Regions from separate parts of the Paenibacillus sp. OK060 genome, predicted to be linked through region 3. Evidence: riboswitches for the same ligand, from Rfam matches in the RefSeq annotation. Region 3 holds a riboswitch; each other region holds the start of a gene.
The links. Region 3 has a riboswitch for thiamine pyrophosphate ahead of BLS14_RS22805 (ABC transporter substrate-binding protein). Riboswitches for the same ligand answer to the same signal wherever they lie in the genome.
Positions count from the first base shown of each region.

Region 1: it holds a riboswitch for thiamine pyrophosphate, as region 3 does, so the genes downstream of both, BLS14_RS15305 (ECF transporter S component) here and BLS14_RS22805 (ABC transporter substrate-binding protein) in region 3, are expected to answer to the same signal.
Region 2: it holds a riboswitch for thiamine pyrophosphate, as region 3 does, so the genes downstream of both, BLS14_RS09155 (thiamine phosphate synthase) here and BLS14_RS22805 (ABC transporter substrate-binding protein) in region 3, are expected to answer to the same signal.
Region 4: it holds a riboswitch for thiamine pyrophosphate, as region 3 does, so the genes downstream of both, BLS14_RS15265 (ABC transporter ATP-binding protein) here and BLS14_RS22805 (ABC transporter substrate-binding protein) in region 3, are expected to answer to the same signal.

Region 1 is NZ_FNFR01000004.1:15,364-19,668, forward strand. Features, by position in the region: gene BLS14_RS15295 (radical SAM/SPASM domain-containing protein) at 1-212, shown strand, start outside; gene BLS14_RS15300 (pectate lyase) at 578-1,246, shown strand; TPP riboswitch at 1,560-1,670, shown strand; gene BLS14_RS15305 (ECF transporter S component) at 1,912-2,505, shown strand; partial or broken gene BLS14_RS33565 (ATP-binding cassette domain-containing protein) at 2,596-2,946, shown strand; gene BLS14_RS15310 (ATP-binding cassette domain-containing protein) at 2,968-4,014, shown strand; gene BLS14_RS15315 (energy-coupling factor transporter transmembrane component T family protein) at 3,989-4,305, shown strand, end outside.
Region 2 is NZ_FNFR01000002.1:649,403-653,707, reverse strand. Features, by position in the region: gene BLS14_RS09160 (ABC-F family ATP-binding cassette domain-containing protein) at 1-965, shown strand, start outside; TPP riboswitch at 1,099-1,208, shown strand; gene BLS14_RS09155 (thiamine phosphate synthase) at 1,500-2,117, shown strand; gene thiO (glycine oxidase ThiO) at 2,122-3,351, shown strand; gene thiS (sulfur carrier protein ThiS) at 3,348-3,551, shown strand; gene BLS14_RS09140 (thiazole synthase) at 3,555-4,305, shown strand, end outside.
Region 3 is NZ_FNFR01000006.1:281,818-286,122, reverse strand. Features, by position in the region: gene BLS14_RS22815 (ABC transporter permease) at 19-777, opposite strand; gene BLS14_RS22810 (thiamine-binding protein) at 777-1,067, opposite strand; gene BLS14_RS22805 (ABC transporter substrate-binding protein) at 1,291-2,331, opposite strand; TPP riboswitch at 2,553-2,665, opposite strand; gene BLS14_RS22800 (NAD-dependent epimerase/dehydratase family protein) at 2,811-3,566, opposite strand; gene BLS14_RS22795 (VOC family protein) at 3,584-3,970, opposite strand; gene BLS14_RS22790 (DUF2798 domain-containing protein) at 4,157-4,305, shown strand, end outside.
Region 4 is NZ_FNFR01000004.1:6,873-11,177, reverse strand. Features, by position in the region: gene BLS14_RS15275 (ATP-binding cassette domain-containing protein) at 1-581, shown strand, start outside; gene hisC (histidinol-phosphate transaminase) at 600-1,727, shown strand; TPP riboswitch at 1,835-1,937, shown strand; gene BLS14_RS15265 (ABC transporter ATP-binding protein) at 2,087-2,881, shown strand; gene BLS14_RS15260 (ABC transporter permease) at 2,868-3,680, shown strand; gene BLS14_RS15255 (ABC transporter substrate-binding protein) at 3,730-4,305, shown strand, end outside.

The DNA of each region.
Region 1 (4,305 bases), on a different contig from region 3:
GTAGTCAGGCAGCCGTGCTTGTCGATGGAACTGTGGTACCTTGCTGTCTCGATGGTGAAGGTGTCATTAACTTGGGCAACGTTCATGAAAAATCGTTCTCGGAGATTGTGGATGGTGAACGAGCCAACAATCTGTTCTATGGTTTCTCCAAACGGGAAGCCGTGGAGGAATTATGTCGGAAGTGCGGATATCGTCAGCGGTTCGGCGCTTAAAGCGTAATTTAATAAATAAAATGAGATTCAAAATAATAGAGATCACGTTGTCTGGAAACAGATGAGGTGGTCTTTCGTTTTTTCTAGAACGATAAAGGAGCATATCGCCATAGATTACAAGTTGTAAAAGAAGCATACCCGAAGTTGAGATCGGCACATTACACAATGGAGTACGATGCAAAAAATGCCGAGAACACAGGCATAATGCTATCATTTCTATATCTAAGCTAATGATTATTATCGTAACATCCCTTTTTTGGTAGGATCAGGGTAGGTTCCGAGCCGGAGGTGCACCTCTGATCGGTTCCTTGAGGACAAGCTTATGCTTGTACGCCAATTCATCAGAATAAGGGAGGATTTAAGTTATGAAAAAAATGTTGACGTTGCTGCTGTCTGCGGGTCTGGTCGCTTCATTATTCGGTGCAATTCCAGCTTTTGCTGCACCTGCTGTTGTAAACTCAACGATTATTGTAGCCAAGGGAGAAACTTTTGATGGCAAAGGCCAAACGTATGTAGCCAACCCTTCCACCCTGGGAGATGGATCTCAAGCGGAAGATCAGAAGCCGGTATTTCGGTTGGAGGCAGGCGCCACGCTCAAAAATGTGATTATCGGTTCACCTGCAGCTGACGGTGTTCATTGTTACGGTAACTGCACAATTTCAAATGTGATTTGGGAGGATGTCGGTGAGGACGCTCTGACTCTGAAATTAGCCGGAACGGTTAACATCACTGGTGGTGCAGCTTACAAGGCCTATGATAAAGTATTTCAAATGAATGCAGCCGGAACGATTAACATTAAAAATTTCCGTGCAGACGATATTGGCAAGCTGGTACGTCAGAATGGCGGAACAACCTTCGCCGTGAACATGACGCTCGACAACTCAGACATTTCCAATGTCAAAGATTCTATTATGCGTACGGACAGCAGTACATCGCAAGGGAAAATTACAAATACCCGTTACTCCAAAGTACCGACCTTGTTTAAAGGCTTTGCATCGGGCAAAACAAGTCAATCCGGGAATACTCAATATTAAAACAGAGCTTACCGGTTCTCAATAATTTTCCTCTAAAGGATATGAAGCATAACAATTAAAGGGGATGTCCTCATGAATATGACGGGGACATCCCTTGTTCGCGTTATCTTGGTCTAATGAACCTGGCACACATTATTCGCTCTCATTTGCACCTTTCTGAGATGTAACGAATTACAGAGACGTTATTTCTTGAAGCAGAGGTATATGACGCATAAATGAGACATATAGTTAATCACTCTTTCTTCTAGTTTAAACTGATTTTTTCTTATCGGGATTGTCACAAATACCCATGTGTTGTACAGTAGAAGCAATGAAATAAGTGAACCGGGTGCTCAATGAAGTTGGGCTGAGAGAGCGGCCTTGTGCTGCTGACCGTATATCTGATCTGGGTAATGCCAGCGTAGAGAACATGAATTTGCGATGAGCAATGGTAAGTGATAAGGGATAGAACATAAATGTCAGCGTTTCTTGGTTGCAACGGGATTTCTCTGATGTGACGGGGATGGTGTCGTTTGTTTTCTTCTTTCTCTATATCTGCCTAATGCGTTGCATCGTGAGAATTGTAAACTGTGCGTATGGCCTGCCTGTGAACCGGGGAGGCTTTTTTTGTTTGTTTTATTGTTTTTTTTATAAATCTAGGGAAACAGAGGAAGGAAGTAGAGAACATGTCAACAGCAGTAGGCAGCAACAGATTGAAGTTAACCGATATTTTGGTAACAATTGTGATTGCGGTAGTCTTTGGGGTGATCTACAAAATATGGGGACCTACATATGATCTGATGAAGCCATTCGGCGTTCATGCGGAGCAGATGATTTACGGCATGTGGTTCATGGCGGGCACCTTTGCCTTTGTAATTATTCGCAAGCCGGGTGTAGCCATTCTGGCCGAAGTTGCGGCATCAACGGTGAGTGCTTTTCTAGGTAGTGAGTGGGGCATGTCGACACTGGTGTATGGGCTGCTGCAAGGGCTGGGTGCAGAGATCTTCTTCGCCGCATTTCTGTATCGGAAAAGCAATCTGTTCGTTACCTGCCTTGCGGCTATTGGTGCAGCAGCGGCTTCGCTTGTACTCGATTATCAGTATGGGTACATTGATTCCCTCACGGCTTGGAACTACACGCTGTTTATCGGATTCCGCTTCATTGGAAGTATTCTGATTGCGGGTGTATTCACCTATTATCTCGCCAAAGCGCTGGAGCTTACAGGTGTAACACGATCCCTTAGACCGGTGTCGAAGCAGGATTATGAGGCGCTGGACTAGATGAATGAAGTGGAGAATGTGCAAGCGGTAGGTGTTACGAATCTAAGATGTAAGTTCCCGGGAGAGAAGGCCTTGGTGTTCCAAGGCTTGTCTCTCTCTGTGCGTCAAGGGGAGAAAGTGTTGTTGCTTGGACCAAGCGGCTCTGGCAAATCAACCTTGTTGCAAATTCTGAGTGGTCTGATTCCGCGATCTGTGGAGATTCCGATGAAATGTGATGACATTCAGGTGCCTGAGCAGCCCGGTATTGTTTTTCAAGATCCGGATACCCAGTTCTGTATGTCATATACGGATGAAGAGATTGCATTTGTACTGGAAAACCGGAATATTCCACGCGAGCAGATGCCTGCTCTTATCCATCGATATCTGGAACAGGTGGGGTTATGCTTTGAACATAACCGAACACTCATTCAATCCATGTCACAGGGGATGAAGCAGCGTCTTGCGATGGCTTCGATTCTGGCTATGGAGCCAGACGTACTCTTTTTGGATGAACCAACGGCACTGTTGGATGATGAAGGAACCTCTCAGGTGTGGGATACGGTGAAACAGATTGCACAGGACAAAACACTCATTATCGTGGAACATAAAATTAATGAAATTGTCGAGTGGGTAGACCGAATCATCGTATTGTCGCCTGAAGGAAAGATTGTGTCAGATGGCCCGGCGAATCAGGTATTTACAGATGAGCGGAATATGCTCAGGGAATACGGAATCTGGTATCCAGGAGTTTGGGAAGAGCGAGGGCAGACGAAAGCACAGACGTTGGTCACAGGAGAGTTTATTCGTTATGGGGCAACAGAAACTGAAAGTATGGATAACAAGGAGGAGCGAGCTTCTGCGCAGCCCCAACCAGCCCTGGAAATGCAGCAATTCACCGGATGGCGCGGAAAAACACCTTTCATTCAGGTGGAACAGGCCAAGGTATGGCACGGAGATTGGGTGGGGATTGTCGGGGCTAACGGGGCAGGTAAAAGTTCGTTATTGCTATCCATAATGAATATTCTAAAAACGACAGGTCATTATGTTGTGGAAGGACAATCGGCCGGAAAAACCGAGCAGCTTGCAGATCACATTGCCTTTGTATTCCAGAATCCTGAATTTCAATTCGTGACCAATACAGTCCGGGATGAAGTGGGATTCTCCTTGCTGAGCGGCAAGTTAACTGCCGAAGAAAGAGTTATCAAAACCGATAATATGCTGGAGCAATTCGGACTGAGTGAGCTGTCCGGCAGGCATCCATACCAATTGTCGATGGGACAGAAACGACGACTGAGTGTAGCATCAGCTCTGGTACGGGAACAGCGTATTTTGTTACTGGATGAACCTACCTTTGGACAGGATGCGCGGAATACTTTTGCCATGTTATCACAGCTGGAATGGCTGCGGCGTGAAGGGACCGCCATTGTGATGGTTACACATGACCGTGAAATCGTGAAGCGTTATTGCACCCGGATCTGGACGGTGCATGAGGGGAGGTTAACGGATGCAGCTCTCGTTTCCTCATCGTGAGACTTGGCTTCACGCGGTGAATCCGGGGTTGAAAATGATTTTCCTGACATTGCTGTTTGTCTTCGTCATCCTTATTCACAACCTGAATGTAATGGCTAATGTGGCAGTTGTCATGCTGTTACTGCTGGGCTGGACAGGTCACGCATGGCCCAGATTATTGCTGTATGCATCTCCGTTCATTCTGGTATTTATATCAACTTCCACAGGTATGATCATGTTTGGTAAAGGGGAGACCACCTGGTTTCAGTGGGGATTGATTCATATTACCGAAGAGAGCTTCTACCGCGGGTT
Region 2 (4,305 bases), on a different contig from region 3:
AACACATTGAATGGCTGACGCGTTACCTGAAGGATTACCCGTATGCGTTTATTCTGATTTCGCATGATACAGAGTTTATGAATGAGGTCGTTAACGTTATTTATCATCTGGAATTTGCCAAGTTGACGCGTTATGCAGCGAACTATAACAAATTCCTTGAAATGGCCGACATGAATAAGGCGCAACATATTGATGCTTATGAGAAACAGCAGGAGTTTATCAAGAAGCAGGAAGATTTCATTCAGCGGAACAAAGCCCGCGCTTCCACTTCCGGTCGTGCCAAGAGCCGTGAGAAGCAGCTCGGCAAGATTGAACGGATTGATCGTCCAGACGAAGCGGCCAAACCCACATTCAAATTCAAGGATGCCCGGGCGAGTAGTAAAACCGTCTTTGAGGGTATTGATTTTGAAATCGGATATTCATATGCATTATTGCCTAAAATGACGATGACGATTGAGCGTGGCGAGAAAATTGCCATTGTTGGATGTAACGGTGTAGGTAAATCCACACTGCTCAAGACGATCTTGGGGAAAATCCCACCAATTAGCGGTAAGACTTTCTTGGGGGACTATCTGGAAACAGCTTATTTCGAACAGGAAGTACGTGCAGGTAATATTACCCCGATCGAAGATGTGTGGAATGAGTTTTCTCATCTGACACAGAATGAAGTCCGGGGCCATCTCGCACGTTGTGGATTAAAAAATGAGCATATCACCCGCCCGCTTAACGCACTTAGTGGTGGTGAACAAGCCAAGGTTCGTTTATGTAAGCTTCTGATGCGTGAAAGTAACTGGATTTTGTTCGATGAGCCCACAAACCATTTGGATGTAACCGCAAAAGCAGAGCTGAAACGTGCCCTGCAGGAATTCAAGGGTACCGTGCTGCTCGTATCCCATGAACCTGAATTTTATGAAGGTTGGGTAACCAAAACGTGGGATGTTGAAGCTTGGTCCGACAAACAATAGTTTCTACGAAATTCTTCGCACCAGAAACAGCAACTTCGTTAACTACATGATTTCAGCAATGGTGAACAACGTAATTCATGGAAATGTACGGTGACAAAAAAAGGTGTCTATGGTAACATAGGCTACAGCTTCATATGAACACTAGGGGGGCCGCACGATGCGGCTGAGATGGAAGAATGCGATTCCGGACCCTTTGTACCTGATCTGGATCATACCAGCGTAGGGAAGTGGCGCGTTTCAGCTAATGACAAAGAGCTTTATCGTTGACTTTGCGATATGGCCTGCAAGATGAATCATGCAGTTCTATGTATACAGCGTTGCGACTATGGATGGTTTCTATAGTTGTTATGCGTTATGTATAGTGTAATTGCATGCGACAGTCATTCAGTTGATCCATGAATTTTAAATTCGTGGCCACTCCCCTACGGGAGTGGCTTTTTTGTTGTTGTATATCAGCTTAAATCATGCAAGAGGAGGGCGAATAGGACGGTAATCTTCCACGAACATGTAATAACAAGATCATTCGAACTGCATGTGGTTTCACCAGGTACAGGAGACTTGGGCTCTTTTCTGAATATTGCTAAGGGTATATGGCGGTGGGTCGATTATATCCACATTCGGGAAAAAAAGCTGACCCTTGAAGAACAGATGTATTGGGCGCAAGGTCTAAAAACACAAGGTGTTCCATCTGACCGAATCATTATGAATGGCTCAGATCAGCTGGATCAACATGCTTCAATTGGTGGTGTGCATTGGGGTCAAGCAGTTATTCACAGCTATGATAAGGATGAGTTGAGGACAGTCGATCGGCTGCGCGTAGGCATATCGGTTCATTCTCTGGAAGAAGCAAAAGTTGCAGAAAAACAGGGAGCGGATTATCTCTTTTATGGGCATGTCTATGCTTCAAATAGTAAACCGAATTGCGAACCCAGAGGGCTAAGTGCGTTGGCTGAGGTATGCTCTAATGTTTCGATTCCCGTGATCGCGATTGGCGGGATAAGACCTGAAAATATTGCTGCCATTCGAACTGCTGGTGCTAGAGGAGCCGCTGTGATTTCTACGATTTGGACGACCGATAAGCCGGAACTAGCTGCCGCTTCATTGCGACAGGCGATCACGGATTCAGACAAGTACGCCGAACCAAGGAGATGAGATCTTGAGAGAGGAAGCAAGAAGTCGAAGCAGGAATCGTTCAGGCTATCATCCAGGAATAGTTTCGGGAAGTAAAGTTGGAGCGGAAGTTCGAGGCAAGCTTCATGCAGAAACCATTATTGTAGGTGGAGGAGTTATCGGTTGTGCCATCGCATGTGAACTCGCTACTCGAGGCCATGACGTTCTTCTGGTTGAGCGGGCGCGGCTCGCTGGGGGAACTTCCTGTGCAGCCGCAGGCATGCTTGCTGCTGATAGTGAGGAATTCACTCATGCTGTAATGGCAAAGCTTGCAAGGCAGAGCAGAGCTTTGCTTCATGAGCAGAAGGAACGGATAAGTTCGCTTAGCGGAGTGGAAATGGGGCTGCAACAGCATGGCTTTATTACTCCTTTTCGTTCATACAGTGAAGTCAACAGTTACAAAAATAATCGATCGTCTACCTTATCTACAGAACATATTTGGTGGGATCGTGTCGCTGTCCAGCAGGAAGCATCATGGTTAAACAGGGATACGTATGGAGCATATTACAGACCTTCCGAGAGCGAGGTTCTTCCTGTCAACTTAACGCAGGCTTATGTCAGATCTGCTCAAGCCATGGGTGCAAGGGTGATGGAAGGTGTACAGGATGTCCGTTTGCATACTGATGTGAATGGAGTGCAAGGGATCGAGACTTCAATAGGAACGATGACATCGAGAAATGTCATTATTGCTACAGGGTTACATGGTGAAGAATTGATGAGACATGTGGGTCTGAAATCGCCTGTTTTACCAGTAAAGGGGGAGATTGCAGCCGTGCAGTTTTCTCCCCACCATGCCGGGTACAGGCCAGACAAAACGGTGTATGCAGAGGATATATATATTGTTCCCAAAGCCAATGGAGAAGTATGGATCGGTGCAACAAGCCTTCCTGGAAGAACAGACATGAAAGTTTCGGTACAAGGCATTCAGAAGCTGCTTGCAGCTGCAACAAACTGGGTACCTGGCATGAAGGAAGCACATTTTATCCGAGCGTGGGCTGGTGTCCGTCCTTCGACTCCAGATGGATTGCCCTATGTGGGGGCTTGTGATAGTGTACCGGGTTTATTCGCTGCTTTTGGACATTATCGTAACGGCATATTGCTTAGTGCGATTACAGGCAGCCTCATGGCTGACTTGATTTGTGGCAAAACTTCGGAAGAACTGGGGATTCAGGACCTTTGTCCAGAACGTTTGAACATAAAGGAGATGTTGCAGTGAACATCATTGTCAACGGACAAACCATGCAAATTGAAGATAGCTTAAATCGTGTAGACAAATTGCTCCATTCATTTAATTTGCAAGTAAAAACCGTCGTGGTTGAATTGAATCGTCAAATTTTAACGCGGGAATATCATGAAACGACGGCGTTAAGAGACGGAGACCGAATTGAAATTGTACATTTTGTGGGAGGCGGTTGAATTATGCTGAGGATTGGAAATTATACGTTTGAATCTAGATTGCTGCTGGGTACAGGCAAATTTTCGGACTTGGAAGTGCAGAGTCAGGCGGTTGAGGCTTCAGGTACGGATGTATTAACGTTCGCGGTTCGGCGTTTGAATCTGGAAGATCGGAACAAACAGCACTTTCTGGACACACTGGACTTGAAAAGGTATACCCTGCTTCCCAATACAGCGGGTGCTGCAACAGCAGAGGAAGCTGTGCGAATCGCTGAACTAGCTCGGGCTTCAGGACTTTGTGATATGATAAAAGTAGAAGTTATCGGCGATGGAATCACATTACTTCCTGACCCAATTGAAACCTATAAAGCTTGCGAGATCTTGCTTGAAAAGGGCTTTACGGTACTGCCTTATATCTCAGACGATGTTATTCTGGCCAAGCGATTGCAACTACTCGGCGTACATGCTGTTATGCCTGGGGCTTCACCCATAGGGGCAGGGAGAGGAATTATTAATCCCTATAATCTGGAGATTATTATTGAACAAGCCGTCGTTCCTGTTATTGTGGATGCAGGACTTCGAGCACCTAAAGATGCTGCTCATGCGATGGAGCTGGGAGCTGACGGTGTATTGTTGAATACGGCTGTCTCCGGATCCGGAGATCCGGTGAAGATGGCGAAGGCAATGCGAATGGGGGTTGAAGCAGGCAGACTGGCTTATGAGGCAGGCATGATTCCCGTTAAGCGCTATGCAGCAGCGAGTAGTCCGGCGGAAG
Region 3 (4,305 bases):
ATGGTGCATATTTCAAAGTTATCGCTTTTGTGGACGCCAGCGTACGAGCAGCTTCTCCAATAGCGCAATGAGCAGGAAGAGCAGCAGACTCAATGCCACAATAATCATGATTGCCACGAAAAGACGATCCGTCCGATAGGCTGATTTTTGCAGCATCATATAATAGCCGATGCCCTTATCTGCACCGATCCATTCGGCGATAATCGCACCCATGACGCTGTACGTAGCGGCAATTTTAATCCCCGAGAACACCGAGGGCAATGCATGTGGAAGTTCGAGCTTCCAGAAAATTTGGCCGCGTTTTGCACCAGCCATGCGCATATAGTTCATCATCGCCGCATCGGTGCGGGTCAACCCGTCCATGGCAGCTACAGCCACCGGGAAGAAGCAGACCAGGATGATGGTAATCAGTTTGGGCAGCAGCCCAAATCCGAACCAGATCAGCAAGAGCGGAGCAAGCGCAATGGTCGGTATATTTTGACTAAGAATAAGTAATGGATAGAGTGCAGATTTCAAAAATGGAATCAGATGCAGCACCATCGCAATCAGTAATCCCACGAGCGTACCTGCTGCAAATCCTATTAATGTCAGCTGGATTGTTGCCGATGCATGCATGCCAAGTCGCTCGGCCTGGGATGCTGCTTCATGGGCGATGTCCGAAGGCGCAGGCAGCATCCATTTCTCAATATGGAACAGGGAGACGGCTCCCTGCCATATCGCTATAAAGAGAATAACCGCCACAAAGGGCGGCCATACGCTTTTCCAATAGGCATGCATTAGCGATATTTCTCCGTCAGGGTGTCCATGCTGAAGCCACTTGGGCTATGGGCGATTTTGATCTGTGAGATGATGCTAGGGCTGCCAGCTTCCACGAGAACTTCGTGCATTTTGCGGACAACCTCCAGCAGTTCCTCCAGTTCTCCCTCCATCGTAGTATCCAGTGGATTAACCTGATATTTCAAGCCAGACTGCTGAATGACTTCAATCGCACGATCAACATAAGGATAGGAATTTTCGCCATTTGGCGTTTTGGGAATGACTTGAATGCTAAGTAGTGTGCTTGCCATGAGAGATCACTTTTCCTTTCGAAATATATAAAATGAACTAATGACTGTTACACTTGCCACTTCGATGACAGAATAACCTTCCAATCGCTGTTATCCCCAGATTTTTTTGATTCCCTTCTCCAAAGGGAAAATCCGGTGATAAAGGCGAACGCTTCGCTTTTTCACGTTATTTCTGTCCTCTTCGTCATCGTGTAAATACTAAGTTCGTTTTATATGGATAATTTTATTGGGGTAAGAACTCGTTTGTATATGCTTTGGATACATCTACCTGCTCATCGAGCAGTTTTTTGCTAAACATCCAATCCGTGTAGTTCTGCCATACTTCCTGCTTCTGCTCACCCCAGCGTGGTGCGTCATCCTGATATTTTGGACTCAGCCACTTCTGGCTTGCGAGTACAAGATCCTTATCCAGATCCGGTACGGCCTTGATCAGAATGTTGGCAGCGTCTTCGGGATGTTCAATCGCGTATTGATATCCTTCGGAAGTCGCTTTCAAGAACGCTTTAACCAGCTCGGGATCGTTCTGAATCGTCTTTTCATTGGTAACGAGTACAGGTGTGTAGTAGTCCAGTGAATCGGAATAATCTTTCACATATAACATGTCGATCGGTTCCCCGCGCAGTTCGGCTTCAATGCCCGTCCACGCGTAGAAGATCCAGGCAAAGTCGATATCGCGTTTCACAGCGGTGAAGAAGTCTGCATCGCCCATGCTAATATTTTTTACTTTGGATACATCGGCGCCTTCGCCTTCCATAATGGACTGCATCACAGCTTCTTCCACCGGAGAGCCCCAGCCACCATAGGTTTTACCTTCAAAATCTTTGGGGGATTTGATGTTCCGGTCCACCGGAGCGGCAAATCCGGACGTGTTATGCTGAATGACTGCAGCAATGGACACGAGCGGTACGCCCTGTGTGCGGGCCTGGGTCACACTCTCCTGATAACTTACGCCAAAAGGCACTTCGTTCGAAGCCACCATTGTATCCGCGCCTCCGGCACCTGGTTGTACAATCTCGACATTTAAGCCTTCAGCTTTGTAAAAACCTTGATCTACGGCCGCATACAGTCCGGTATGATTCGTATTTGGTGTCCAATCCAGCACCACTTTAATGTCCTTGAGGGCTGCGTTGTCACCTTCATTGCTGTTTTCGGTGTTGCTGCTGCCATTTTCTCCTGAAGGTGCAGCTTCTTTGCCGCCACATGCGGCCACAGCCACGAGTAGTACGCACAAGAGCATTAGGCCCATCATTTTACGCCATCTCATCTTCATTTCTCTCCTTCATGTTGTCCGGCCAGTGGCGCGGGGTACTCCTTGGCTTCATATCCAAGCTTCTTGCATAAATCGACAGATTTATACCAGCTATGATCCGGATGACGTCACTTTTTTTAGCTCTCTGGCTATATAAAAGAACATTAAAAAAGCGCCCCGTTAATCCGGGACGCGTGCAGGCGTTAGAGATGTGGCACTCAGCAAAGAGGCTGGGCCAATTCGATATACTCCGATTCCTACGCTGGCATGATCCAGATCAGGTCTAAGGGTCAGTATCTTGGTGGGATACACTCTCAGCCGGCCTATTCCGACTCCCCTGGGAAACTATGAAGTTACGGGCATTACTAGGTGTAATTATAGGCCAGAGGCCCACGCATGTCCAGTCAGGAACTGGATAGGGGCACGTATGAATGAATCAAAGAGGCCATTATACATGCGTATAACGACCTCTCTAGATGTGTGATTTTCAACAATTATCGTGGCGAATCATATAAGGAAATCTGACTGAGTGCAAAAGCATCGGATTTCGGGTCATAGCCTACCTGTTTCTGAGTGGTTTCCAGATTCAATCGTTTAAACCGATTATTCGAGATCCCATGCAGTATGGTGAAGGGCTCCAGATCTGTAGTTGTAATTGCTTTGAACATCAAATCACACAAGTCAGCCGGACTAATATACGCGCTCATATCCCTTGCCTCCAGCGCGGGTCCATCCGGTTGGAAATCATCATATGCACCTATACGTATTGCTACACTTTGTAAACCTTCGGTATATGCAAAATAGGAAGCGAGCGATTCACCAAAACATTTGCTAACTCCGTACAAATTCCGTGGGCGTGTCGGCATGTCCGGATAGACTTGAGCATCAATGGGATACCCCTCGATCGTCTGTGCACTGCTTGCCAGAATGACTCTCCGCACACCTTGGTCCTTAGCTGCACGGAATACATTAAATGTACCTTTGATATTGATGTCCAACAACGATTCATAGAATCCGGCATGCGGGGAAGGATCTCCCGCCAGATGTACAACCACATCCATGCCTTCGCAAGCGTGCTGACAGGCTTCGGGATCTGTCACATCAAGTGTCATGATCTCATGGCTTGTCCCTTGATACGTATGCAGTCTGTCGATATTCAAATCCGTTAGTCGCAGGTGAAATGCTTCTGACAAGTGTTGGGACAAGTCACGTCCAATTTTTCCGGCTGCGCCGGTAATTAAAATGTTCATTAAATCAGCTCCAATTCTTAGCGCTGGAAGAACTCAATCCATTCCTTCTCGGGTCCATAGATGAAGAAATAACGGTAACCGTTAGGCAGTGTAATCATCTCTCCATCAATAAACTCGGCCTCAGTTGCCTTAATGCGGTTGTACTCAGACTCAAGGTCATCGACATGGATAGCAAAATGATGCACCGTACCTTCGGAAGGCAGCTTGTCGCTGTATCCCTGAATCAACTCAATCTCAGTCTCATCGCTTCCGTTGAAGCCGAGAAAGGCGAGCTGAATGACACCGTTGGTGTGGGTTACCCGATCTTTCAATTCAAGACCAACAATCTCCGTATAGAAACGCAGCGTGGTCTCTAGATCACGAACGGCAATGCCGACGTGGTCAATGCGCTTTTGAAAACTCATAATCCAAATCCTCCTTATATGCATTGAATCTTTTCTACCATTTTAAGGGATATCATAGGGCTGTACTACGAGGTTGTCAAATAGGATTTTAATTTGGAAAAATTATAATTGTTCACAGAATGTTCACTTATGAGGAGGGGTTCGTCATCTCTATAATTACGAAGGTAAACAGAGAGGATGAGAGAATTGCCAACAACGAAGAAAGAACAGATTATTTTTGGAATGATGATGTGCACAGGAATGGTCATCGTCATGATGGCCTTCAATTTATGGCACAATGGGTTATTGAGCAAGATGTCCGCGCTTGAAATATTGCTTCAGTTCATATTGTGCTT
Region 4 (4,305 bases), on a different contig from region 3:
TTATGCTGGGCAACAGAAAGCTTGGCAGTACAGCACCCGAGACACGGTTTCTGTTTCAGGAAGCAAGGCTGCTGCCTTGGAAATCCGTGCTCGACAATGTACGACTAGGTATCCCCGACAAGAACAAGGAAGATGCACGCCAGTCGCTTCGCAATGTAGGACTTGGAGAGCGTGAAGGTGATTGGCCGGGGGTATTATCTGGCGGACAAAAACAACGTGTCGCCTTGGCACGGGCACTCGCAAGTCATCCGCGTTTACTGCTGCTGGATGAACCGCTGGGTGCATTGGATGCATTGACACGAATTGAGATGCAGCAATTAATCGAACGCTTGTGGGTAGAAGAAGATCTGACTGTCATTCTGGTCACGCATGATGTCAGTGAGGCGGTTGCGCTGGCAGACAGAGTGCTGTTAATTGAGGATGGTCATATAACGATGGATACCCGAATTACGCTGGAGCGGCCACGCGTTCGGGACAGCGGGTTTGCTCATTTTGAAAACCTGATTCTGAATCGCTTGTTGACTCCGCCACAAGAGACACCACAGCAGATTGCCCAGAAACAGATATCATTCTCGATCTAATTCCACTGGAAAGAAGGCATGATTATGCAATCCCTCTCACCCGTTCCCTCTCCACCTGTTAAAGACCTTTTAACTCAAATTCCGGCTTATACGCCTGCCAAATCCATGGAACAGATCCGGCGGGAGTTGGGACTGGAAAGTGTAGATCGACTTGCAGCGAACGAGAATCCGTTCGGTTCTTCTCCCCTGGCAGCGGAAGCGGTCAGATCGCTGGGTTCCGATCTTTTGGCTCAATACCCCGACGGTTCCAGCCAACTGCTGCGTGACAAACTTGCGGACCGTCTGGGTGTGCGTACCTCCCAACTGGTATTTGGCAGTGGTTCATTCGAGCTCCTTACCCTTACCGCCCAAGCCTATCTTAATCCCGGCGAGGAATCACTCATTCCAGTGCCCTCCTTTAACTGGTATAAGGGCGCTACGCTGCTGGCAGGCGGGGTCATTCATGAAGTGCCTTTGGTCAACCATTCACTGGACCTGGAGCAATTCCGGCAACGGATCAATGCTTCTACCCGAATTATCTGGCTGTGCAATCCGAATAATCCAACCGGAACCATTTTCACGGCAGATGCCCTACTTGGTTTACTCGAACATGTTCCCTCCCATGTCGTGGTTGTCCTGGACGAAGCGTATTATGAATTCGCGGAAAGTGAAGATTATCCTGATACGGTTAAGCTGCTGGAGCAGTATAATAATCTGATTATTTTGCGGACCTTCTCCAAAATATATGGACTTGCCGGCCTGCGAATTGGATATGGCATCGGGAATGAAAGCATTATTGAAGGCATTAACCGGGTCAAGCTGCCCATCAGTCTGACAGCCACATCCCAAGCCGCTGCTTTGGCCAGCCTGGATGATCATGAATTTGTTTCTCACTGCCTGCACTACAATCGTCAAGGAAGGGAAACGTTAATGCAGTCCTTTGATCAGTGGAACTTACCCTACATCCCTTCCGAAACAAATTTCATCATGGTTGATCTGTTGCAGGATAGTGGCCCGATTACCCAAGAATTGTTGAACAGAGGCATCTCTGTCCGCGGCGGTGCCCAATTCAGTATGCCTACCTGGCTTCGGATTACGATTGGTACACCGGAGCAGATTGCCCGTCTGATCGGGGAGCTTGATTCACTGTTACATTCAAACGATTAGAATCCTAGTTACTTTCCTAACTCACATTACGCACACTTCTTTTAAGCCGCCCTCTTTACATTCCACTTGCATGTGATATATGCTGAACACACAACTGCATATCTTGAACATTGCACTAGGGGAGCCTTGCGGCTGAGACGAATCGAACGATTCGGACCCTTTGAACCTGATCTGGATCATACCAGCGGAGGGAAGTGGAGCGGCCTCTCAGTAAGCGGATTTTTTCATGTTGATGATGGAATTTAATGTGAATTGAACTTACAGACCCACTCATTTCTCCGGAAATGGGTGGGTCTTTTTCGCGTTCTGCGGGCAGATCAGAAGGTGTAATTAAAGATCCCGCGGTTTGAAGTTGAATTATGAATAACAAGGGGGGACGGAACGAGATGGATAACGATATAACCATTCACAACATGAGCTACGCTTTCCCGGGAAAAAGGGATTCCCCCGTGCTCTCCAATGTGTCGATGCGTGTAGCCAAAGGCGAATTCGTCTCGCTCATCGGTTCCAGCGGCTCCGGTAAAAGTACCCTTTTCAAGCTGCTGGCAGGCTTGCTTGAGCCAACACACGGAACCATTGAAATTCCTTGGGTTCAAGAAGGAAAGCGACTGGGGCAGGTGGCCTACATGCCGCAAAAGGACCTCCTATTATCCTGGAGAACCGTCATGGGGAATTGCATGCTTCCCTCTGAACTGGCTGCAGGTCGGCAGGATAAGATAAGGATTCGAGCAGATATCCTGGCTGGCCTCGACAGATTTGGCTTATCCGGCCACGCGCATGCTTACCCGGACGAGCTTTCAGGTGGCATGCGCCAGCGTGTCGCGCTGCTTCGTACTTTGCTGACAGGTGGCCAACTGATGCTGCTGGATGAACCATTCGGCGCACTCGATGCCCTGACCAAACGTGAGATGCATCGCTGGCTGCTGGAGCTCTGGGAAGGCCTGGGCAAAACCGTGTTGTTCATCACACATGACATTGAAGAAGCCCTGCTGCTCAGTGATCGAATTATCCTGTTAACTCCGGTGGGCCAAGGCCAACAGCTGCAGGATCTGACGGTACCTTTGCCACGTCCAAGACATTCGGACATGATCTACGAACCGGCTCTCGTTCAGATGAGACGACTACTGGAGGAACAATTGCATGCGAGACGGTAACTTGAGAGATAGCATGAAGCATAGCGTAAGAGGTTGGCTTGCCCGTTATGGTCTGTTTCTTTTGCTCATGATCTTGCTGCTTGCTCTCTGGGAGTGGATTGTGTGTATGGGATGGGTGCCTTCCTTCATCATTCCAGCCCCGACGGCGATTGTCCGTTCGCTGTATGAACATCACCACCTTCTGCTGGCTACACATCTGCCTGCTACCTTGATGGAGGTTGTCGTTGGTTTTGGCTTGTCCATTGGTGCCGGAATTGCACTTGCAACGGGTATGTATATGAATCGGTCGATTGAAAAAGCGTTATATCCCTTCATCGTGATCAGTCAGACGATCCCGCTGATTGCCCTGTCCCCCGTCTTTATCCTGTGGTTTGGCTACACGCTGTGGAGTAAAGTGGCGGTGGTGTTCCTGATCGCATTTTTCCCAATTGTGGTGAGCACCTACGATGGCCTGCGCAAGGGTGATCCGGAGCAGCGTGAACTGCTGCTGACGATGGGGGCCACCAAGTGGGATATTTTTCGCAAACTCCAGATTCCACTTGCCCTTCCCTCCTTCTTTTCGGGACTGAAAATGTCCGTGGTGTATTGTGTGGTCGGTGCAACGATCGGTGAATGGCTTGGTGGAAGCAAGGGGCTTGGCTACTTCAGCCGCAGAATGTCGAGCAATATGAACACGGATGCGATGTTCGCCGCCATTATGCTATTATCCCTGCTTGGTATCGCGCTGTTTGTACTCATTGCATGGATGGAGAGAAGATTTGGTACACCACGTCATGCAGGTAGAAGAAAAGCTGGATAACTTTCGGATTTCAAAACAAAAAAACAAAAGAAACGAGGAACTTTACGTTATGAATAAAAAGCATATCTATTCCCTGCTCCCCATTCTGCTCATGTCTCTTTTGCTAATCGTCAGCGGATGCGGTAAAACGGGCATCAATACGCCCTCCACAGGCTCAACTTCCAATGCAAACGATACAGACTCATCTGCGATAGAAACGCCATCGACATCCAAAGACAAGCTGTCCATCATGCTCGATTGGTACCCAAATGCAGTGCATTCCTTCATCTATGTTGCTCAGGAGAATGGTTACTTCGCGGATCAAGGTCTGGATGTCGATATCCAGATGCCTGCCGATACGAATGATGCACTCAAACTTGTTGCCGCCGGGAAAATCGATCTTGCACTAAGCTACCAGCCGCAAATTTTGCTCGCGCGTGGGGAGAACATTCCTGTACGTTCGATTGCAGCCGTCGTTCGCCATCCGCTCGTGCATCTGTTGACTGAAGCAGACGGTAAAGTGAAATCGCCAAAAGATCTTGAAGGGAGGACGGTCGGCTATTCCTCAATCCCTTTGTATGAAGCAATGGTGCGTACCATGATCAGCCAGGATGGCGGTAATCCCGACAAGATGAATTTGGTGGAT